DNA from 3 places in the Photobacterium damselae subsp. damselae genome. Region 3 is predicted to be linked to each of the others. Evidence: predicted binding sites of a transcription regulator. Region 3 holds the regulator's gene; each other region holds the start of a gene.
The links. Region 3 encodes CRP, which controls carbon source genes, mostly activating them, when cyclic AMP is high. Its sites were predicted from a motif close to TGTGANNNNNNTCACA; they were not measured.
Positions count from the first base shown of each region.

Region 1 (7,569 bases), 280 kb from region 3:
TTGAATTAACCGATCTAGAAGTGCTTGGTCGAGTCTTAAAGCGAATCGAACAAGTTAAAGATGTAGCAGAAGCTAAACGTCTATACTAGAACATCACAATAATTAGATAACGGGTAGCCACAGTGCTACCCGTTTTTTTATACAACATAATGATTATTATAAAATATTAAATTATAGTATTAATTTATTAGTTAAATAAATATCATTACTAAATGATCTTAAATAATTTTTGATGTTGACTCATATATATAAGCTCTATAATATTTGATTGACTTAAAAATAAAGACTCAATATGTATTTTTCAAATTCACATAAAATATTCTATGCATTATTTACAGCAATATTACTGTTAAGTAGTAGTGTGAGTTCTGTATATATGAGTCAAAATTTTTCAATTGATAATCTAGTCTCTTCTTCCTTCAATATAAAAAATATACAGCAGATAAAACAGAATGTGACTCAACAATCTGATCATTGTTGCTTACAGTGTGACAATGGTTGCCATGATTGTGCAAACTGCCCATGTTGCCACGTATTGCCTCGTTCTAGTAGTAATGTCTTTCATCTCTTGTATTTTCCTCCATTAGTTATTGCGATGATCAGTGATCTTTTACCGATTGAATATCTTCAAGAACCACTTGTAGTTGCGGTAATAAAATCAATATATCGCCCCCCAATAATAGAATAGTTCATTTATTTCTGAGTGTTCTTACGTTCAGAATAAGGATTAGTTTTAGAATGTTACTCTAATGAATTATATTCATGGGTAATAATTAAGATGAATTAATAATGTGACCTTATTCATAAGGCTGCAAGAGAACTATTATGAAAAAATCACCATTTAAATTATTAGCAAAAAATAACGTTGTAAGTGTTTTTTTACTTATTTCGGTAATTCTTATCCCTGATAATAATTTTATGAATATACCAACTCATGAAATAAAGCAGTTATTGGCCTTTATTTTATGTGTGCAAGGGATGAAAAATGGGTCCGATATTTTTATGGCGGAGCAAGCAAAATAATGAATATGAAAGGATATATTATGAAGTCGAAACTGTTTAATCTTATGATTGAAAAGCGTCTTACAAGTTCTTTGTTGCTGCTTGTATCACTGCTTATGCCGCACTATGCATTAGCTCAGTCATCTAACGATGATAGTTATACCTGTTCCCATCACTCTAGCTGTCGATATGATTCTGACTGTGAACATGATTCTGATTGCCAATATCATCATTCACATCATCAAGGATGTAGAGGCCATCACCACTCACATCAAAATCCATGTGAACATCACCATGATCAGAATAATAGCCATCATCAACATTGCCATCATAGTCAAGAACGTAATCAAAATGACTATTGCCACCATGATGATTGATCATCGCTATGAATTTCTAGATTAGTTTTCTAGTATTAACTATCGATGTTTAGGCGCTTGCAACTAGTATTGCAAGCGCCCTTTTAGAATGTGAATGGTATGGGCAATAAAAAATCATCTCAAATGGAACAATTATTAGTGATTATGTCTCAATTGCGAGATCCAGAACGTGGTTGCCCTTGGGATATTAAGCAGAGCTTTGATTCTATTGTCCCTTATACTCTTGAAGAGGCGTATGAGGTGGCTGATGCGATCGAAAAACAAAATTGGCTCGATGTAAAAGAAGAGTTGGGGGATTTATTATTTCAAGTCGTGTTCTATAGCCAAATGGCAAAAGAGCAAGATTTGTTTGATTTTGATGAGGTCGTTGCCGGAATTTGTGAAAAGCTTACTCGTCGTCATCCTCATGTCTTTGCCGATAAACAGTTTGCATCAGAAGCCGAAGTGAAAGCTAATTGGGAGGCTGAAAAAGCCAAAGAGCGAGCAGATAAAGCGGTCGATAATAGTATATTGGCTAATGTGCCGTTGGCGATGCCTGCTCTTACTCGTGCCGATAAAATTCAAAAACGATGTGCCCAATTTGGCTTTGATTGGGATAGTGTAGCTCCTGTTGCTGAAAAAGTTGTCGAAGAGCTAGATGAAGTGATGGATGAATTTCAGCAAGTCACCCTTGATCAAAATCGAATTGAAGAGGAGATGGGCGACCTCCTATTTTCAGTGGTGAATTTAAGTCGTCACCTTAATGTGAATCCGGAACGAGCACTGCAAAAAGCCAATAAAAAATTTGAGCGCAGATTTCGCAAAGTTGAAAAAAATGTGCTAGAACAAGGTATGGAAATTTCAAATTGTTCACTAGAGCAGTTAGACCAAGAGTGGAATATAGTGAAAAAAATGGAACTAAAATGATTTTTCACAGGTCGTAATAAAGAATTTGGTTGAGGCTAATTTGCCAATTTTTATTGGTTAATGGCTGCAAAAATAAGCAATTAGAGTGACTAGTTAGCTTAATTGATTTGAAACAAAAAAAAACGTGGGTAGCTGTGATAGTTTTCACGTTGTAGCAATAAAAGGTGTCTGGTATACTAATTTCCCGTCCAGATACTTTTTAATTCCTCTACACCAATCTTCCAGGTTAAACATGACAACGAATTACATTTTTGTTACGGGCGGAGTTGTTTCCTCTCTAGGTAAAGGTATTGCTGCAGCATCTCTTGCGGCTATTCTAGAAGCACGTGGTCTAGACGTGACTATGATGAAACTAGATCCTTACATCAACGTTGATCCAGGCACTATGAGCCCAATTCAGCACGGTGAAGTATTCGTTACGGAAGACGGTGCAGAGACCGACCTTGACTTAGGTCACTACGAGCGTTTCATCCGCACTAAGATGACTAAGCGTAATAACTTTACTGCTGGTCGTGTGTATGCAGACGTACTACGCAAAGAGCGTCGTGGTGATTACCTAGGTGCTACAGTTCAGGTTATTCCTCATATCACTAACGAAATCAAATCTCGCGTTATCGCGGGTGCGAAAGGTCACGATGTGGCTATCGTGGAAGTGGGCGGTACTGTAGGTGATATCGAGTCTCTACCATTTATGGAAGCTATTCGTCAGCTAGCAGTTGAGCTAGGCCGTGAGCGTGCGATGTTTATGCACCTTACTCTAGTTCCTTACCTTGCAGCTGCGGGCGAAGTGAAAACTAAGCCAACTCAACACTCTGTTAAAGAACTACTGTCTATCGGTATTCAGCCTGACGTATTGATCTGTCGTTCAGATCGTATGATCCCTGCGAACGAGCGTGCGAAGATTGCACTATTCTGTAACGTTCCAGAGAAAGCTGTTATCTCAATGAAAGACGTAGATTCTATTTACAAAATCCCTCAGTTAATTAAAGCTCAAGGTCTAGATGATCTTGTATGTCAGCGCTTTGGTATTACAGCTCCAGAAGCAAACCTAGCTGAGTGGGAACAAGTGATTTATGAAGAAGCGAACCCAACCGGTGAAGTAACTATCGGTATGGTTGGTAAGTACATTGAACTACCAGATGCTTATAAATCAGTAAACGAAGCGCTTAAGCACGCAGGTCTTAAGAACCGCCTATCTGTTAAGATTAAGTACATCGACTCTCAAGATGTTGAGTCAAAAGGCACTGAGATCCTTGAAGGTCTAGATGCAATCCTTGTACCTGGTGGTTTTGGTAACCGTGGTGTAGAAGGTAAGATCCTAACGGCTAAGTACGCTCGTGAAAACAAGATTCCTTACCTAGGTATTTGTCTAGGTATGCAAGTAGCGTTAATTGAATACGCTCGTAATGTAGCGGGTATGACTGACGCGCACTCTACTGAGTTTAGTCAAGATACAACTCACCCAGTTGTTGGTCTAATCACAGAATGGGTTGATAATGAAGGTAACGTTGAAGAGCGTAGTGAAAAGTCTGATCTAGGCGGTACAATGCGTCTAGGTGCACAGCTTTGTCATCTACAAGATGGCACAAAAGCTCGTGACTTATATGCTCAGCCTTCTATCTATGAGCGTCACCGTCACCGTTACGAAGTGAATAACAGTCTGCTTCCTAAGCTAGAGAAAGCAGGCCTTAAAGTTTCAGGTCTATCTGCAGACAAGAAACTGGTTGAAATCATTGAGATCCCTAACCACCCTTGGTTTGTGGCTGCTCAGTTCCATCCTGAGTTCACTTCAACGCCTCGCGATGGCCACCCTCTATTTGCGGGCTTTGTGAAGGCGGCTGGTCAACACCAGCGTGGTGAGCTTAACAAGTAAGGATTACGGATAATAGCTGTAGCGACTTAGCCGCAGCTATTTTTTTAGCTTTTAATTTGAAGATAAAGCAAAGAGGAAACACAATGTCTAAGATCGTTAAAATTCTAGGTCGTGAAATCATTGACTCACGTGGTAACCCAACAGTTGAAGCAGAAGTTCACCTAGAAGGCGGTTTCGTAGGTATGGCTGCTGCGCCATCTGGTGCATCAACTGGTTCTCGTGAAGCTCTTGAGCTACGCGACGGTGACAAGTCTCGTTTCCTAGGCAAAGGCGTTCTTAAAGCTGTTACAGCTGTTAACGGCCCAATCGCTGAAGCTCTACTAGGTAAAGATGCGAAAGATCAAGCTGCAATCGACCAGATCATGATCGACCTTGACGGTACTGAAAACAAATCTAACTTCGGTGCTAACGCAATCCTAGCTGTATCTCTAGCAAACGCAAAAGCTGCTGCTGCTGCGAAAGGCATGCCTCTATACGAGCACATCGCTGAGCTAAACGGTACTGCAGGTCAGTTCTCTATGCCTCTACCTATGATGAACATCCTAAACGGTGGTGAGCACGCAGACAACAACGTTGACATCCAAGAGTTCATGATCCAGCCAGTTGGCGCTAAGACTCTTAAAGAAGCTCTACGTATCGGTGCTGAAGTATTCCACAACCTAGCTAAAGTTCTTAAAGCTAAGGGCATGAGCACAGCTGTTGGTGACGAAGGTGGTTTCGCTCCTAACCTTTCTTCTAACGCTGAAGCACTAGCAGTAATCAAAGAAGCTGTTGAAGCTGCAGGTTACGAGCTAGGTAAAGACGTAACTCTAGCTATGGACTGTGCTGCTTCTGAGTTCTACAACAAAGAAGAAGGCATCTACGATCTTAAGGGTGAAGGTAAGAAATTCACTTCTGAAGAATTCAACCACTTCCTAGCTGAGCTAGTTGATCAGTACCCAATCGTTTCTATCGAAGACGGTCTAGACGAGTCTGATTGGGATGGTTTCGCACACCAGACTAAACTTCTAGGCGACAAGATCCAACTAGTAGGTGACGATCTATTCGTTACTAACACTAAGATCCTAGCTGAAGGTATTGAGAAGAATATCGTTAACTCTATTCTTATCAAGTTCAACCAAATCGGTTCTCTAACTGAAACTCTAGCTGCAATCAAGATGGCTAAAGACGCTGGTTACACTGCAGTTATCTCTCACCGTTCTGGTGAAACTGAAGATGCAACTATCGCTGACCTAGCTGTTGGTACTGCTGCAGGCCAAATCAAGACTGGTTCTATGAGCCGTTCTGACCGTGTTGCTAAGTACAACCAGCTAATCCGTATCGAAGAAGCACTAGGTGAGCGTGCTCCTTTCAACGGTCTTAAAGAAGTTAAAGGCCAAGCTTAATTTTTAGCTTAGCTTAAGAGATTTATTCTCTAGTTATTAATAAACCGCCTCAACAGAGGCGGTTTTTTTATTCTTACTACTTATTGTTATCAACATAATTTTGCTGATATTTAACCTAATTGCAGGGGATCTCTGACAATCAAAGGAACTAACCCCTTATAATTGTGGTCACATAACTTCGTTTATGGGATTATTACTCACCTGACTAAGAGTGGTTTTATCTATCAATCGACGCTCATCATGTTGCTCATTGCGAGACAAAACCATTTTTTATTCTTAAATTTCGCGGATATTAGGAAGACGCATGCGTTTGCTGACAATTGTACTGCTGGGGTTATTGTGTTGGCTTCAATATGATTTTTGGACTGGAAAAAATGGTATGGATGAATATCGTTCAGTACAAAATAACATTCAAATCCAAGAGCGTGCGAATGCGGAATTAGAGCTACGAAACCAGCAGATGTATGCAGAGATCAACGATCTTCATGGCGGTAATGAAGCTGTTGAAGAGCGAGCTCGTAGTGATCTGGGATTAATTAAGCCCAATGAGACCTTTTTCCGAATTGTAGGCGATGACAATGACGATTCTTAATCGCCGTCATGTATTTATCATCAAATAATAATCGTATTTAATATGACTCTCTCTTTAACGGCAATTGTTCCCGCCGCTGGTGTTGGTAGCCGAATGGCAGCAGATCGACCGAAACAGTATCTTGAAATTGCAGGTAAAACAATTTTAGAGCATACAGTAGATAGATTGTTTAGCCACCCAAGTATTGGTCGAATCGTCATTGCAATTAGTGCAGGGGATCCTTATTTCCCGACATTACCGCTGGCGTCAGATCCTCGTATCACCGTTGTGGATGGTGGGGCAGAGCGTGCAGATTCTGTTTTTTCAGCCCTCGCTGTAGTGGATGATAATGATTGGGTATTGGTTCATGATGCGGCTCGCCCATGTGTGCGAACCTCTGATCTCTCCCAATTGATTGATGCTGCACTATTAAGTGAATCGGGTGCCATTTTAGCGGCACCGGTCCGTGATACGATGAAAAGAGGGGCGGCCTCAGATAGCGAGCACGGTACGATATGTTCGACTGTGGATCGTAATAATTTATGGCATGCCTTAACCCCTCAAATGTTTAAAGCTGCACAATTAAAAGCAGCATTAACCTATGCTTTAGAGCAAGGCGCAACAATAACTGATGAAGCTTCGGCTTTAGAGTTCTGCGGCTATGCTCCTTTACTGGTAAAAGGTCGAGCTGATAACTTGAAAGTGACTCAGCCAGAAGATCTTGCTCTTGCCGGTTTTTATTTAGAACAACTCATGAAGGAATTGCCATAATGCGTATAGGTCATGGCTTTGATGTACATAAGTTTGGTGGCGAAGGTCCGGTCATTATCGGTGGAGTAGCAATTCCTTACGAACAAGGTTTAATTGCTCATTCTGATGGTGATGTCGCTTTACACGCTGTTTGTGATGCATTACTGGGTGCTATTGGGGCTGGTGATATTGGCCGTCATTTCCCTGATACAGACGCTGAATGGAAAGGGGCAGACAGTCGCTTTTTGTTGCGTGATGTATATAAGAAAGTAAAAGCAAAGGGTTATGTGTTAGGTAATGTGGATGTCACCATTATTGCTCAAGCACCTAAAATGGCTCCTCATATTGAAGCTATGTGTCAGGCTATTGCCGACGATCTTGAAACCGAGATAAGCAACGTGAATGTGAAAGCAACGACTTCAGAACGTTTAGGTTTTACAGGCCGTAAAGAAGGCATTGCGTGCGAAGCGGTTGTATTAATTAAAAAGGCATAACAGATGGCTGATATTATGGATTCTTTTGCTTATCTTTACGGTAAGCCAGAAGCGAAAGGTCTTTTAAAAGCACAAGACAGTGATTTTGAAGTTGTTGAACAATTAGGTTATGACTTTGCCGGCCACGGTGAGCATTTTATGGTGCTGATCCGCAAGAGCGGTGAAAACACCAAATATGTGGTAAATGAACTGGCAAAAGCATGCGGTGTCA
Region 1 covers NZ_CP146970.1:2,748,527-2,756,095, reverse strand. Annotated here, with positions in the region: gene relA (GTP diphosphokinase) at 1-89, shown strand, start outside; gene WAX86_RS12475 (hypothetical protein) at 826-1,023, shown strand; gene WAX86_RS12470 (hypothetical protein) at 1,180-1,383, opposite strand; gene mazG (nucleoside triphosphate pyrophosphohydrolase) at 1,479-2,285, shown strand; gene WAX86_RS12460 (CTP synthase) at 2,518-4,158, shown strand; gene eno (phosphopyruvate hydratase) at 4,242-5,543, shown strand; gene ftsB (cell division protein FtsB) at 5,848-6,135, shown strand; gene ispD (2-C-methyl-D-erythritol 4-phosphate cytidylyltransferase) at 6,178-6,885, shown strand; gene ispF (2-C-methyl-D-erythritol 2,4-cyclodiphosphate synthase) at 6,885-7,358, shown strand; gene truD (tRNA pseudouridine(13) synthase TruD) at 7,362-7,569, shown strand, end outside.
Region 1: a site for CRP is predicted at 2,419-2,434, ahead of WAX86_RS12460 (CTP synthase). Genes of this name have one in related genera too.

Region 2 (7,569 bases), 1.3 Mb from region 3:
ACGAATATCATCACGAACAAACAATCGATGAGTCACAAGTATGCCAAGACGACGAATGGTTGCTTGAACAGCCTGAATTGAAGCTGGAAATATTAAGCCTTTAGACATATCAGGAGGATTAACCCCATTTTGTTGGCACCATGTATTCCAATCATCCTTTCTCTTATCGTTAACAACAAAAATCGGTTTGCTCTGTTGTAATAATGATGCAATAACAGAAGCATCCAATAGCTCTGTATCCATACCTTTATGAGCAAGTAACTCAGAGCTACAGACCATCACTAACTCATCATCCAGAAGTGGTTCACAATAATACCCCTGCCATTCATTTCGATTTCCATGAACCAAGGCGGCATCTACACTGTGTTTATCTAAATTAAAGCATCCAATTAGATTAGACATTCGAATATCAATATCAGGCGCATATTGTTGAAAGCTTTCAACTCTTGGGATCCACCAATGCAATGCTAATGAGTTCACCATATTTAATGTCAGGTGCTCTTCTGTTTTACTGGCCAATAATTCTTCAGTGGCACTTACTATTTGCTCAAATGCTGGAGCAATTTTATCGTAATAGCGCTTCCCCTCATCATTAAGCTGTACCCTACGACCAATACGCTCAAACAAAGGTCTTTCCAGCATAATTTCTAATGACTTTATCGACTGACTGATCGCTGAATGGCTCACGTGTAATTCATTAGCAGCTACACTCATGCTTCCCGTTTGTGCTACTGCAATAAATGAATTAATCGATTTTAAAGGCAACGCTCTTTTCATCTGTAAGTTTTCCTTACATGACTGGTTAAAATTACTCGCTATTAGTTTACCATTAATCGGCGTAACATTGCTTTCTATAAACGGAGGCAACCATGCTCAAAATTGATCGCGCTGTACAATATATGCTGTTATCTACCTTAAGTTTATCAGCAACTGGACTACTGGCTAAACTTCTTAGTAATCAGCTCCCCATTCCATGGTTTAGTTTCTTACGCTTTTCTATGCCAGCATTAATACTCCTTGTAGTTTTAAGTTTTACTAACATAAAATTGCCATCAAAGCAGGAGTTTAAACCATTACTAACTCGCGCATTATGTATTGGTTTGTGTCAGTTATGTTTTCTAAAATCACTCCAAACACTCTCGTTGGTTGAAAGTGTTGTTCTTTTTGCTACTGGCCCTTTATTTATGCCAATCTTGGAACGACTTTTCTTTAAAGTTCGCATCAATGTTTGGAATATTGCAGCATTAATTGTCACGTTTGTGGGAGTGATTTTACTTGCTGGTCATAGCGGTGAAATGAAATGGCGATTTGATATTTTACTTGGCATTGCAGGTGGTATTTTTAATGCGGGTTCTCAATTAGCGCTTTATCGTTCATCTAAAAGTACATTATCACCTAAAGAGATCAATTTCTGGTGCTTTGCCTGTGCCGCTGTCTTTGTTCTTCCGATTGCTCTGTTTAGTTCAAGCGAATTTCATTTCGTTTCTCTGATCAGTTCAAATCAAGGTCTGCATCAACTACTCTTTTTAGTCATGATGGCACTGCTGGTTATTAATACTCAAGTCAATCGAGCTAAGGCTTATAAATTGGCACACAGCGGATCACAATTAGCACCTTTAATCTTCACTAACTTAGTATTCTCAACCATCTGGCAATTTGTCTTCTTTCAGCAAACCTTCACCCACCAGCAAATCTTTGGATTGAGTTTAATTGTGGTCGCAACTATGACAAACAGCCTGCTGCCTAATTGGTTAAAGAAGCAAAAAGTAGAGAAATTACACAAGAAAGTGGCTTAGAAAGTTGTCTTTGATGATGAAGCTATTGAGTTTCTTGTTTGTATGGATAAGAGACTTATGAGATTGGTGTCTACTTTATACGGGACGCTCAATGCTGCTTTGCCTGAATATTGATATGTATTAAATACCAACTAACAAACTTTCTTCTGAAGTAGTCAACAGCATCACTACTAATTACTTCAATAAGAAAATCTTATATTTTATATCGCAATCAGAATCGGGTTATTGCTATTAAAATGTTTGTAATGCCTATTCAACTATGTATCTTTGTAACCAACTCCCATCATCCCCACTGAAATTCTCTGTCGAAAATAACGAAATCACCGGCTTTATTTTCGCTAAAAACTTGCCTCTATTAGGTCAGTTACGGGATACTTAGCCTTATAACGTACTGCTTTAATAAAATATTAAGTTGTTATGCTACTTGTCAGTGATTGCGGTAACTTGATATTGAGCCAACGGCTTTTGGGAAAAATATGAAAAAAACTAACGAACCAAGCTTATACTGGATTGATTACGAAACTTTCGGCGCAAGCCCTGCGACCGATCGTCCATGTCAGTTTGCCGGTATTCGTACAGATATAGATCTCAATATCATCGGTGAACCACTCGTTATCTACTGCAAACCGCCTCATGATTACCTGCCATCTCCAGAGGCTTGTTTAATCACAGGGATCACCCCACAAGAAGCCAATGAAAAAGGTCTCTCAGAGCCTGAATTTATTGCTCGTATTCACGAAGAACTCTCAAAACCTAATACTTGTGTTGTGGGTTACAATAACGTTCGTTTTGATGATGAAGTCACTCGTTATACTTTATACCGTAACTTTTATGACCCATACGGTTGGAGTTGGCAGCAAGGTAATTCGCGTTGGGACTTACTGGATATTATGCGTACTTGTTACGCGCTGCGCCCTGACGGTATCAACTGGCCAACCGATGATGAAGGCCTACCAAGCTTCAAGCTAGAAAAACTCTCCGTAGCAAATGGCATTGAACACAGTAATGCCCACGATGCGATGGCTGATGTGTATGCAACTATTGAAATGGCAAAGTTAGTTAAACAAAATCAACCTAAGCTGTTTGATTACCTATTCAATAATCGCCATAAAAACAAGCTGCAGCAACTTATTGATGTGGTTAATCTTACCCCGCTAGTCCACGTTACAGGTATGTTTGGTATCGTATGTGGCAATACTAGCTGGATTGTGCCGATTGCATGGCATCCAGATAATAAAAATGCCGTGATTACCATTAACCTAGCGCAAGACCCAACACCACTGATTGAATTAGATAGTGAAACCATTCGTACTCGTCTATATACAAAACGTGCCGATCTAACAGCCGATGAATTGCCGATCCCGCTAAAAGAAGTTCATCTCAATAAATGCCCTATTTTAGCTCCAGCAAAAACGCTAACAGCAAATGATGCAGACCGTTTAGATATTGATCGTGAGCAGTGCTTAAAAAATCTGGCTCTTATTAAGCAACACCCAGAAATTCGAGAGAAAGTTTTAGAGGTATTTAGCGTTAAACGTGAGTTTGATAATCACGATAACGTAGATACCATGTTATATGATGGTTTCTTCTCTCATGCCGATCGTGCAGCGATGGATATCATTCGGGAAACGGCACCGGAAGAGTTAGCAAACTTACAGTTAGAAGTGGCCGATAAACGTATTAAACCACTGCTTTTCCGCTATCGCGCTCGTAACTTCCCAATGACCTTAAGTTACGAAGAACAAACACGCTGGAAGCACCACTGCCAAGATTATTTTGAAGCGAATATTCCACGTTATATGGAAAATTTTGAACAGGTTGCATTAGATAATCAAAGTGATGAGAACAAGATGGCAATACTGCACAAACTTGGCCAGTATATTTCTACTCTCTGCTGATATCAGTAGTCCATTATCTTGATTATAAGACAGATCTGTATTCTCTAATGCAGATCTGTTTTTTTTATTAATATTAAACAAGATATGTCATTTATTTTGCATACAAAAACATGGTCAGTTCTCAAATTTTACTGAGGTGTTCATGGTTGCGAAAATTAAAACAAAGTCATTCTGCTTTGGTGGCGTTAGGTTTATACCAGAAAACCGACAAATCACATGGGACAAAGACAAAAGTTGCTTTTTATCTGAACATGAAAACCGCCTACTCTGCACTCTCTGTTCCTGTGCAGGAGAAGTCGTCAGCATTCAAACGTTATATCAAAAAACATTTATCGAAATAGACCCATTTGAAGATTGTGATCAGCAATATGATCTTAATTTGTTATTGATGGCGTTATCTAAAAAGCTCAATTATCGCGGGCAAATGCTCATCCCAATCCATGTGATACCCAGCTTTGGTTATCGCGTCCCGCTACCGCATAGAAAATCGCAATCCACACATAAACCCATATTACAAAAATCATTTCCATCAACTCAAAATGAATCAGATACAGTAAGTTGTATCAATTTGGTTAAATTTTGTCAGCAGCATAAAAAACCAGTTCTAATTTCGGTATTTTTGCTAATACTTTTTGTACTATTTACAAAGATAATTTAGAAGAGTTTCAAATATTTCAGTCAATTAACAAAAAATATAAATTTTCTGCTATCGTTTCTTATACGGTAATAGTTTTGATCTTTTTATCAGTAAACAATGCAAAAAGTGTGGCAAAGCTCACATTTTATTTGTATGATGAATTAAAATTTTGTTGATTCCCAATTTGAACTTAAATGAACTACTTACGATCTTTCGCCATTGTGATGATCTGCTATTTCTTAGGACAAGGAATACAGTATCTAACCCATCTACCAATACCAGGTAGCATTATTGGTCTATTTATTCTCTTTACCGCGTTATGTTTAGGCGTGTGTCCGACCTCTTGGGTAGAAAGCACGTGTAATTTATTAATCAAACACATGGCACTGCTGTTTGTTCCAGTTGGTGTTGGCTTAATGAATTATCTGGATCTTATTTCCAACAACGTTGCGGTTATTGCAGCAAGTACTTTCGGTAGCACATTCATTGTTCTCGTTGTTTTAGGTCTTGCCGTGCACCATAAGGAGAAAGACAAATGATCTGGTTAGTTGCAACTTTGGTCTGCTTCTATGTAGCACGATACATTTCAGGCAAAATTAAAAACCCGCTATTAAACCCTTTATTGATCACGTTAATTGTTCTTATCGTACTGCTTAAATGGTTACAGGTACCTTACGAGGTTTATTTTGCCGATAACAAAATCATCAACTTCTTGTTGGGTCCTGCTGTTGTTGCGCTTGCCTTACCGCTGTACCAGCAATTGGCACATATTCGTAGTAAATGGAAAACCATTATGACCGCATGTTTTGTCGGTAGTGTGTTATCCATGACATTTGGTACGGCTATTGCGTTTTGGATGGGAGCAGATGCCCAACTTGCCGCCAGTATTTTGCCAAAATCCATTACTACCCCATTAGCTATGGCTGCATCTCAACAGATCGGTGGTATTCCTTCGATCACTGCCGCAATGGTTATTTTGGTTGGTATCTTTGGCGCTGTGTTGGGTTATCCGATTATGAAGCTGCTTAAAATTGAACATCCTCTCGCAAAAGGATTATCAATGGGTACTGTATCGCACGCATTAGGGACAGCAAAAGCGGCTGAAGAAGATTACCAAGAAGGGGCATTTAGCTCATTGGCATTGGTTATCTGCGGCATTATGACAACAATTTTAGCGCCTATATTGTTCCCAATACTGGTTCATTTATTTAGCTAATAAACTTGTGAATGAAATCGAATTCATAAGTTATTTCTCTGCATTTTTGGGAGAGAAGTCAAAAAACCTGTGTGACGCCTCTCTCAGAAATGCAAATCATGAAACACTCTAAATACATACGTGATCTAGATCACAAATCAATTTAGCGAGCTTGTCTACAATGTTTCTCCATCAACTATACGGAGTGACAACTCATGCACGCTAAAGTAATGGATGCTTTAGGTAATCTTCCGACCGAGTTAAAAACGGTTTTACTGCCTATTATTGAAGATCCTCAATTTGACGCAACCATCAGTCCTGATCAGTTTGACTATTTGTTATCTCAAACTCAAATGTCCGATTCCGATCTTCGCGTTGCCCTCCTTCCTATTGCTGCTGCTTATTCTGTTGCTCCTATTTCTAATTTCTACGTTGGTGCCATTGTTCGTGGTCTTTCTGGCCGCCTATACTTTGGGGCAAATATGGAAATTACTGGCGCATCTCTTTCTCAAACTGTTCATGCAGAGCAATCAGCAATTAGCCATGCATGGGTAAAAGGTGAAACAGGTATTTCTGATATCACCATCAACTACAGCCCTTGTGGTCACTGCCGCCAGTTTATGAATGAGCTAACAACGGCTAAAGAACTTGAAGTGCAACTGCCGCAACGTGCCGCTAAAACACTGCAAGAATACCTTCCTGAATCATTTGGTCCTGCCGATCTACAAATTACTGATGCTCTATTGGCTGAAGTTAATAACGGTTTGGTTATTGAAGAGTCGGCAGAACTGGCACAGCAAGCGTGTAAAGCCGCCAACCGAGCGCATGCGCCTTACACCAAAAACTTCAGTGGTGTAGCACTTAAAGCCAATGATGGTCGTATTTTTACGGGTATGTATGCTGAAAATGCTGCATTCAACCCTAGCCTACCACCACTTCAAGTGGCATTGATTGGCATGAACATGGCTGGCTACACATTTGACAAGATTGTTGAGGCTGCTCTGGTTGAAAAGCAAGACAGTACCATTACCCACGTTAATGATACTCAAGCTCTACTAGAAGCTATTAACCCAGACATTCCTCTACTTTACGTTGCCGCTTAATCGCCAACGTTGATGATCAATTCTAGGCCGTCGATCTATTTTCAGCGGCCTTTTTGTTTTTAAAATTCAACTCTTGGCTACTTTTAATGCCGTTAGCCTGATTTCTCACACTTAATATATTAATCTCTGACATCTCAGCGTATTATCTAGCACATTTCCTAATGAACTTGATAACGGCTTAGTCTTCATGCCTCAATCACACAACCCAATTCAAGGTGCAAGTTGGATGTTAACCGCAGGACTTGCTTTTGCGATTGTTAACAGTTTAGCTCAGTACCTCAGTATCAAACTTGGTCTACCCTCAACGACTGTGGCACTTATTCAGTATTTTATTGCGCTGATTGCTATGCTCCCTTGGCTACATAGTTTAGGTTTACGACAAGCTCTACGTACTCAACATTTTGCAACCCACTGTTTCCGTGTATTTCTCTCTGTTATTGGCATTCAATTGTGGTTGTGGGCTCTTGCCTATCCAGTACCAATTTGGCAAGGCATTGCACTTCTGATGACTTCGCCGCTGTTTGCCACTATCGGCTCAGGCTTATTTTTGAAAGAAAAAGTCGGTGCCGCACGATGGATTGCAACTATTGCCGGTTTTATTGGTGCAATGATCATCTTAGAACCGTGGAGCGATAGCTTTAACTGGGCAACACTACTACCTGTTGGTGCAGCTTTCTTCTGGGCGTGTTATTCACTCATGGTTAAGAAGCAATCAAAACACGACTCACCAACAACCATTGTGGTTTATCTGTTAATTTTGATCACCCCATTTAATATCTTCTTAGCTGCACCTGATTTTACTATGCCATCTTCAGGTCTAACATGGGCCTTATTAGTAGCAGCAGGACTCTTAACCGGGCTTGCACAATGGGCTATCGCCAAAGCCTATGCGGTTGCAGATGCCTCTTTTGTTCAACCATTCGACCATGCCAAATTGCCT
Region 2 covers NZ_CP146970.1:1,706,133-1,713,701, forward strand. Annotated here, with positions in the region: gene WAX86_RS07775 (LysR family transcriptional regulator) at 1-777, opposite strand, end outside; gene WAX86_RS07780 (DMT family transporter) at 870-1,796, shown strand; gene sbcB (exodeoxyribonuclease I) at 2,273-3,694, shown strand; gene WAX86_RS07790 (hypothetical protein) at 3,837-4,352, shown strand; gene WAX86_RS07795 (CidA/LrgA family protein) at 4,526-4,870, shown strand; gene WAX86_RS07800 (CidB/LrgB family autolysis modulator) at 4,867-5,547, shown strand; gene cdd (cytidine deaminase) at 5,742-6,629, shown strand; gene WAX86_RS07810 (DMT family transporter) at 6,817-7,569, shown strand, end outside.
Region 2: a site for CRP is predicted at 4,459-4,474, ahead of WAX86_RS07795 (CidA/LrgA family protein). Genes of this name have one in related genera too.

Region 3 (7,569 bases):
GTCAATGAAGGTTGGCACTCACGGTTCGACATATGGTGGTAATCCTCTAGCTTGTGCCGTTGCTAAAGCTGCGATCAGTGAAATTATTAAACCTGAATTGTTAGCTGGCGTGAAAGAGCGTGAGTCATGGTTTAAAAAGGGGCTCGCAGATATCAATCAACGTTATCCTATCTTTCAAGATATTCGAGGACATGGCTTACTGCTTGGCGCTGAATTAGTCCCTGAATGGCATGGCCGAGCTCGAGATATCTTATTGGCAGCCGGTGAGCAAGGGCTACTGGTTTTAGTGGCAGGTCCTAATGTGGTGCGCTTTACTCCCTCTTTAGTGATCAGCAAATTAGAGGTTGAACAAGGATTGGCTCGACTCGAACAAGCCATTGCTCAGCTTTATCAAAATCACTAGCTTAGCCATAATTTGAACGGCTCATATAAGCATGGTTGGCATTGACCATGCTTTGCTAAAGAGCGTCATCTCTGCATACATCAATGAGCATAGGAGGGAATATTATGCTGGTTGTTCGTCCTATATCGGTTCAAGATTTTGAGGCACTAAAATTATGTGCACAAGAGTCTGGTCATGGGTTTACTTCTCTACCTGTTAATGATGAGCTGTTGCAACGTCGAATTGATAATTCAGTACGCAGTTTCAATAAGAGAGTCACCCAACCTTGTAGTGAAGGTTATTTGATGGTGGCAGAAGACAGTGAAACGGGAGAAATCGCTGGGACAACAGGGATTGAGGCGGCCATTGGTTTAGACGTTCCGTTCTATTCTTATCACATCAGCAAAGTGGTGCATTCATCGCGTAAACTCAATGTGCACAATGTGGTGAAAGTACTGACTTTTGGTAATAACTACACAGGAAACAGCGAGCTTTGTACGCTCTTTTTGCGTAATGAGTGGCGCCAAGGTTTGAATGGTCGGCTGTTATCAAAAGCGCGTTTTATGTTGATGGCAGAATATCCTGAACGGTTTTCTGAGGTGGTATTTGCTGAGATGCGAGGTGTTTCTGATGAGCATGGGAACTCACCATTTTGGCACTGGCTTAAAGAACACTTTTTTTCAATAGATTTTACTCAAGCTGATTATTTAACGGGGATTGGTAAGAAAGGGTTTATTGCCGATCTGATGCCCAAACTGCCTATTTATGTCAATTTACTTAGCCCTGAGGCCCAAGCGGTGATAGGCCAAGTTCATCCTCAAACGCTTCCAGCCTTAAAACTTTTAGAACAAGAGGGGTTTTGTAATCGAGGTTATGTCGATATTTTTGATGCAGGACCTACCGTTGAATGTGATGTTCGTAATATTGAATCGGTACGTCACTCGCAACGGGCAAAAGTGAAAATTGGTGAGCCTAGTTTGCGCCGCCAGTATCTTATCAGTAATACCTCATGTAAAGATTTCCGAGCCGTTGCCGCACCTCTATCATTTGATGAGGAAAACCAAACCGTGGTGTTATCTCAGCAAGTTGCTGACGCTTTGCGGGTTACGACAGGAAACAGTATTCGCTTTGTTGCGCTAACTTAAGGAGGCGACAATGAGTCAATGGATTGCAGGACAATGGATAGCAGGGCAGGGAGAGACTCATATTTCTCTCAATCCTTATACTGAACAAGCAATATGGCAAGGAAATGAAGCCACTTACGAGCAAGTTCATCAAGCCATTGAAGCGGCAAGGGTTGCTTGGTTAACATGGCGTAACCGAGACTTTTCTGAGCGACGAGCTTATGTTGAACGCTTTGCTCAATTGATTACCGAACATCAAGAGCAGCTCGCTTACACCATCGCTGAAGAAACTGGTAAGCCGTTATGGGAAACCAAAACTGAAGTCAGTGCAATGGTGGGGAAGGCGGCCATTTCGGTACGAGCTTATCAAGAGAGAACTGGGCTTTCTCGACAACAACAAGGGAACAACACTATGGTGTTACGCCACCGACCTCTTGGTGTAATGGCCGTGTTTGGGCCTTATAACTTTCCCGGTCATCTGCCAAATGGTCATATTATTCCAGCACTTTTAGCTGGCAATACGGTGGTGTTTAAACCTTCAGATCTGACGCCAAAAACCGCAGAAGTCACAATGAAATTATGGCAGCAAGCTGGATTACCTGATGGCGTAATTAACTTAGTTCAAGGTGGCCGAGCAACTGGAGAAGCTCTAGCCCAATCTCCACTGATTGATGGGTTACTTTTTACGGGTAGTGCGCAAACTGGCCATTTACTTCATCAGCAATTAGCGGGACAACCAGAGAAAATGCTCGCGTTGGAGATGGGAGGTAATAACCCACTGATTGTAACTGACTTGTGCAGTGATGATATTAATGCAACCGTTTATACCATAGTGCAGTCAGCATTTTTGAGTGCAGGTCAGCGCTGTACTTGTGCCCGTCGACTGTATCTCCCTATTGGTGATAAAGGTGATGCTTTACTTGAACAACTGGTTAATGTGACCCAACAACTGCATGTTGGTGACCCATTTTCCGCTGAGCAACCTTTTATGGGGCCGCAAATATCAAGTGGGGCTGCAGATAAAATACTATCGGCTCAAGCATATTTAGCCACGTTAGGTGCTGAGGTACTCCTAGCGGCTAAGCGAGGAAAAGGGGCCATTATTACCCCTGCTATTTTGGATGTAACTAAGTTAGTTACGCTTCCAGATGAAGAGTACTTTGGCCCTTTACTGCAAGTGATTCGCTACAGCAGTTTTGAGCAAGCGGTCGAATTGGCCAATCAAACTCGATATGGCTTATCTGCTGGATTGATTTCACTGGATGATGGGCAGTGGGACTACTTTGTTGCCAATATTCGAGCCGGTATTGTTAATCGTAATCGACCATTAACCGGAGCCAGTGGCAGTGCTCCATTTGGTGGGCTTGGTGCCTCTGGCAATTTACGTCCGAGTGCATATTATGCCGCGGATTATTGCGCCTACCCGATGGCCTCCGTTGAAGGGGATGATGTCGAATTGCCTGAGCAGTTACTTCCCGGAATTGTGCTACCTTAAATAGAATCCAAGTGATATCAAGGAGTCGATATGGAGCGAGCCCAATTGTTATTTTCCCAGTTGTGGCAAGATTACATTACCCGGTTATGTCCTTCTGCTGAGAAAGTTCAGCAGTTGCTGACAGAAGATGATCCTCTGATGAACGATCATATTGCTTTGCGCACCTATAACTTGCCTCGTTGCGGGTTAGATCGGGTAGCTGCAGCTTTTATCGCGGTAGGATATGAGCCAAAAGGTCAGTATAAGTTTGAGGAAAAGAAACTGTATGCTGAGCACTTTGAACATCCAAATCCAGTTTTGCCCAAGGTTTTTATTAGTGAGCTCCAGTTAGGGCAGTGTTCTAGCCAATTACAACTGTTGGTACGCAAACTGTTAGACCAAGTTCCCCATGGCTATTTTTCTAACTCAATGTTTTTATCCCAAGGAAGACCGTGGACGTTGAGTTATCAAGAATATCAAATGTTAGCTCAAGAGAGTGAATATGCAGCTTGGGTAGCGGCCCATGGTTTTGGCGCTAATCATTTTACCGTCAGTATTAATCCACTGGAGCAATTTACTGAAGTGGCGGAAGTGAATCATTATCTGACTCACAATGGTTTTGCGATTAACCAAGCTGGTGGCGCAGTAAAAGGTAGTGCTGCATTAATGTTGGAGCAATCTTCAACCATGGCAGATAAAGTTATGGTGGAGTTTAGCGATGGGAAGCAGCTAATACCGGGTGGTTTTTATGAGTTTGCTAAACGATATCCGATGGCAAATGGCGATCTCTTTTCTGGATTTGTAGAAGCTTCAGCCAATCGTATTTTTGAAAGCACTTACCAAAGTAATGAGAATTGATGAGGTATTAGCTTAGGTTGGTAGTATTTGGACGACTGAGTATGATTTAGGTGCGGTGGCGTTTTCCGTACCTAAATCATTTGGACTGAAGTTAATTAATATTAGCGTTCAAGAGGGGTTGCCCAATAAGGCGTTTCTTCGCTAAATGATCGAGCTTGCGGCGGTTGCTGAGAGAGAAGATAGCGACGGGAAGTAAATCCTGTCATTTCTACAGTAGCAGGAAGATCCATAATGATGGCGGTTGCCGGACTCTGTCCATGGTCGGTGAAGCGTTCAATATCCATATATCACACTCAATGCTTAAATTATTGGTTCGCATTAACTGTAGCAAAACTTTTCTTTGCTGCAAGTGAAGAGTCTGTGACAGTGGTGGCTATTTAGGCACAAAAAAACCGCATAGTAGAATATGCGGTTTTTTTTGTATCTCGTGAGCTATAAAGCTTAACGAGTACCGTATACAACGATGGTCTTACCGTGAGCAGAGATTAGATTCTGCTCTTCTAGCATTTTCAGAATACGACCCACTGTTTCACGAGAACAACCAACGATTTGGCCGATTTCTTGACGAGTGATCTTAATCTGCATACCGTCTGGGTGAGTCATTGCATCTGGCTGTTTAGCCAAGTTTAGCAATGTCTGAGCGATGCGACCTGTTACGTCAAGGAATGCAAGGTCACCCACTTTTTGGCTAGTCACTTGTAGACGACGAGCCATTTGCGCTGAAAGACGCATTAAGATATCTGGGTTCACTTGAATTAGTTGGCGGAACTTTTTGAAAGAGATCTCAGCAACTTCACATGGGGTTTTAGCACGAACCCATGCAGTACGCTCTTGACCTTCTTCAAATAAGCCTAGCTCACCAATAAAGTCACCTTGGTTTAGGTAAGACAGGATCATCTCCTTGCCTTCTTCATCCTTGATTAACACCGCAACAGAACCTTTCACAATGTAGTAGAGAGTTTCTGCTTTCTCACCCGCGTGAATCAAAGTGCTCTTTGACGGGTACTTGTGAATGTGGCAATGGGAAAGAAACCACTCAAGAGTTGGATCTGTTTGAGGTTTACCTGGAACCATATTTATAACTTCCTCTGCATTTGTTGCCTAACAACGCATTCCTTTTAAGTCTAAGGGCCAAAGGACTACTCGTTGACAGGGTATTCATATCGCTGCAATTTGCAAGCTTCTTTGAATAGTTACAGAGTGTATCCTTTTTCTTTGGGTTTTTCTTGATATTAATCTAACGGAGTCGCTCATTTTGTACTCATAAGTGTGCACATGATCACACCGTTAGCAGTTAATTATAAATTGCTTAATATTTCATCACAAAACTTTGGTTGAAAGTGTGCTACAAGTCATACTTCATTTTGCGACGCTGGCTTAAATTTAGAGGTTTACACCTGCTGTTTTATCATCAAGAATGAGGTTTAAAACGTATATTCTGTCTGAAAATGGAGTCAAAGATGCAGTCACGAGTGAAATGGGTTGAAGGGATGACGTTCTTAGGTCAATCAAGCTCAGGCCATAGTGTTGTGATGGATGGTAATGGTGGTGATAAAGCGCCAAGTCCAATGGAATTAGTCTTAATGGCAGCAGGTGGTTGCAGTTCTGTTGATGTGGTTGAAGGATTAAAATCAGCAGGACAAAAAATTACAGCTTGTGAGGCTCAAATTTCAGCGACTCGTCGTGAACAAGCGCCTCGTCTTTTTACACAAGCTAACTTACATTTTGTGGTGACAGGCGTTGATCTTGATGAAGCATTAGTCGCTCAAACTGTAGCTAATTCTCTAGAAAAATACTGCTCTGTCTGCTTGATGCTAGGTAAAGGCGTTGAGTTGACTCACTCCTACCAAGTGGTTGCTGCATAAGCTTTGTTATAACTATGGCGAGAATCTTTATCTCGCCATACGGTTTTCTTTAGCCTATTTTTCCTTTTTCGATCAACTGCTGTAATAGTGGTCGCATGATCAATTCCATCGCAAATCCCATTTTACCGCCAGGTACAACTAAGGTGTTATGGCGAGACATAAAGGCACCTTGGATCATTGCCAATAAATAGGGGAAATCGACATTTTTCAGCCCACGGAAACGGATTACAACAAAGCTTTCATCGAGTGTTGGTATGCCTTTGGCGCTAATAGGGTTTGAGGTATCAACCGTGGGGACTCGCTGAAAGTTGATATGGGTTCGAGAAAACTGAGGGGTGATATAATTGAGGTAATCATCCATCGAGCGAACGATAGATTCTGTGACTGCTTCTCGTGAATGGCCGCGATCTCGGGTGTCACGGACTATTTTTTGAATCCACTCTAAATTTACAATGGGCACCATGCCGATCAGTAGATCCACATGCTGAGCAACATTGATATCACCATCAACCACACCGCCATGTAACCCTTCGTAAAACAGGAGATCTGTGTTCTCTGCCAGTTGTTGTTTAGGGGTGAACGTTCCAGGCATTTGATTATAAGGAACCGCCTCATCAAAGGTATGAAGATAACGACGATACTCCCCAGAGCCATCTTCGCCATACTGCTTAAAAAATTGTTCAAGTAGGGGAAAGTCGTTGGCTTGAGGCCCAAAATAACTGATATGTCGACCTTGTTCTTTTGCTTTACGGATTTCGACATCCATTTCAGGACGGGTGAAACGGTGAAAGCTATCACCCTCAAGCCATGCCGCTTTAATGTTCATCATATTAAACATTTTACGAAACGCTTCTGAAGTCGTTGTCGTACCGGCTCCTGATGAACCAGTGACAGCGATAATGGGATGTTTGGCTGACATAAGTTCCCTGCATATCCTTTTGCTATAGTTGGCTATTTATTAACAACATGTTAAGGAATATGCAAGGAGAGGGGCTTTTTTTCGCTGTGATTTGCCACAGCACGCATATAACAGAAGAAATTTATTTTCGCTATCAGCAAAGTTGAGAGCGCAATTTAATATCAACAGTCTCATGAAGCTCAGAAAAAACAATGACCGCTTCACCATGTTCTAATTGTTGACGAACATGAGCCACTTTATCTGCAAGGCTTAACTCTTGTTCGCCATAGTCGGTTCCTTCTCGCAGAACAAAATGTTCAATCAAGTTGGTGAGTGTCTCACTATCAATTTGTTGCCAAGGAATAATCATTACAACTTGCCACTAAAGAAAACATTAGCAGATTATAGTATTAAACCTGACTACCATGCGATGATTGTTTGTTTAAGGCTAATTGCTCCGTAAACCAGACTGGAATTGTTTTTTCTAACCACATTTTAGGTTTTAAGAGACTGCCTGTAACAAAACCAACATGACCACCGTGTTGATATAAGGTGTATTCAATATGCGGTGGTAATGACATGGTTGGAATCACCTCATCGGTCATAAAGGGATCGTCTTTCGCATGGATGAGTCTCAGAGGTGTCGATACTTGAGCAAGATATTGCATGCCACTGCACTGTTGGTAGTAATCATCTGCATTCTGGAACCCATGAAGGGGGGCTGTGACCAAATCATCAAATTGGCGCAGTGACGTTATCTGTTCGGCTTGCTGCTTAGTAACTGGCATTGTATTGCCACCACGTTCAATTTTTCCGATAAGACGCTTTTTTAATGATCCTAACAAATAGCTGCGATAGACCTTAGAAAAACCTTGCTCAATTCTGCCAGCGCATGCTTGTAATTGCAGAGGTGCGGAGACTACCTGAGCGGCGGTAATACCACTATTTTCCCCGGTTTGAGCCAGATA
Region 3 covers NZ_CP146970.1:3,027,281-3,034,849, reverse strand. Annotated here, with positions in the region: gene WAX86_RS13955 (aspartate aminotransferase family protein) at 1-403, shown strand, start outside; gene astA (arginine N-succinyltransferase) at 508-1,527, shown strand; gene astD (succinylglutamate-semialdehyde dehydrogenase) at 1,538-3,001, shown strand; gene WAX86_RS13940 (DUF1338 domain-containing protein) at 3,032-3,838, shown strand; gene WAX86_RS13935 (hypothetical protein) at 3,940-4,122, opposite strand; gene crp (cAMP-activated global transcriptional regulator CRP) at 4,280-4,912, opposite strand; gene WAX86_RS13925 (OsmC family protein) at 5,299-5,703, shown strand; gene WAX86_RS13920 (phosphoribulokinase) at 5,753-6,622, opposite strand; gene WAX86_RS13915 (YheU family protein) at 6,756-6,971, opposite strand; gene WAX86_RS13910 (hydrolase) at 7,012-7,569, opposite strand, start outside.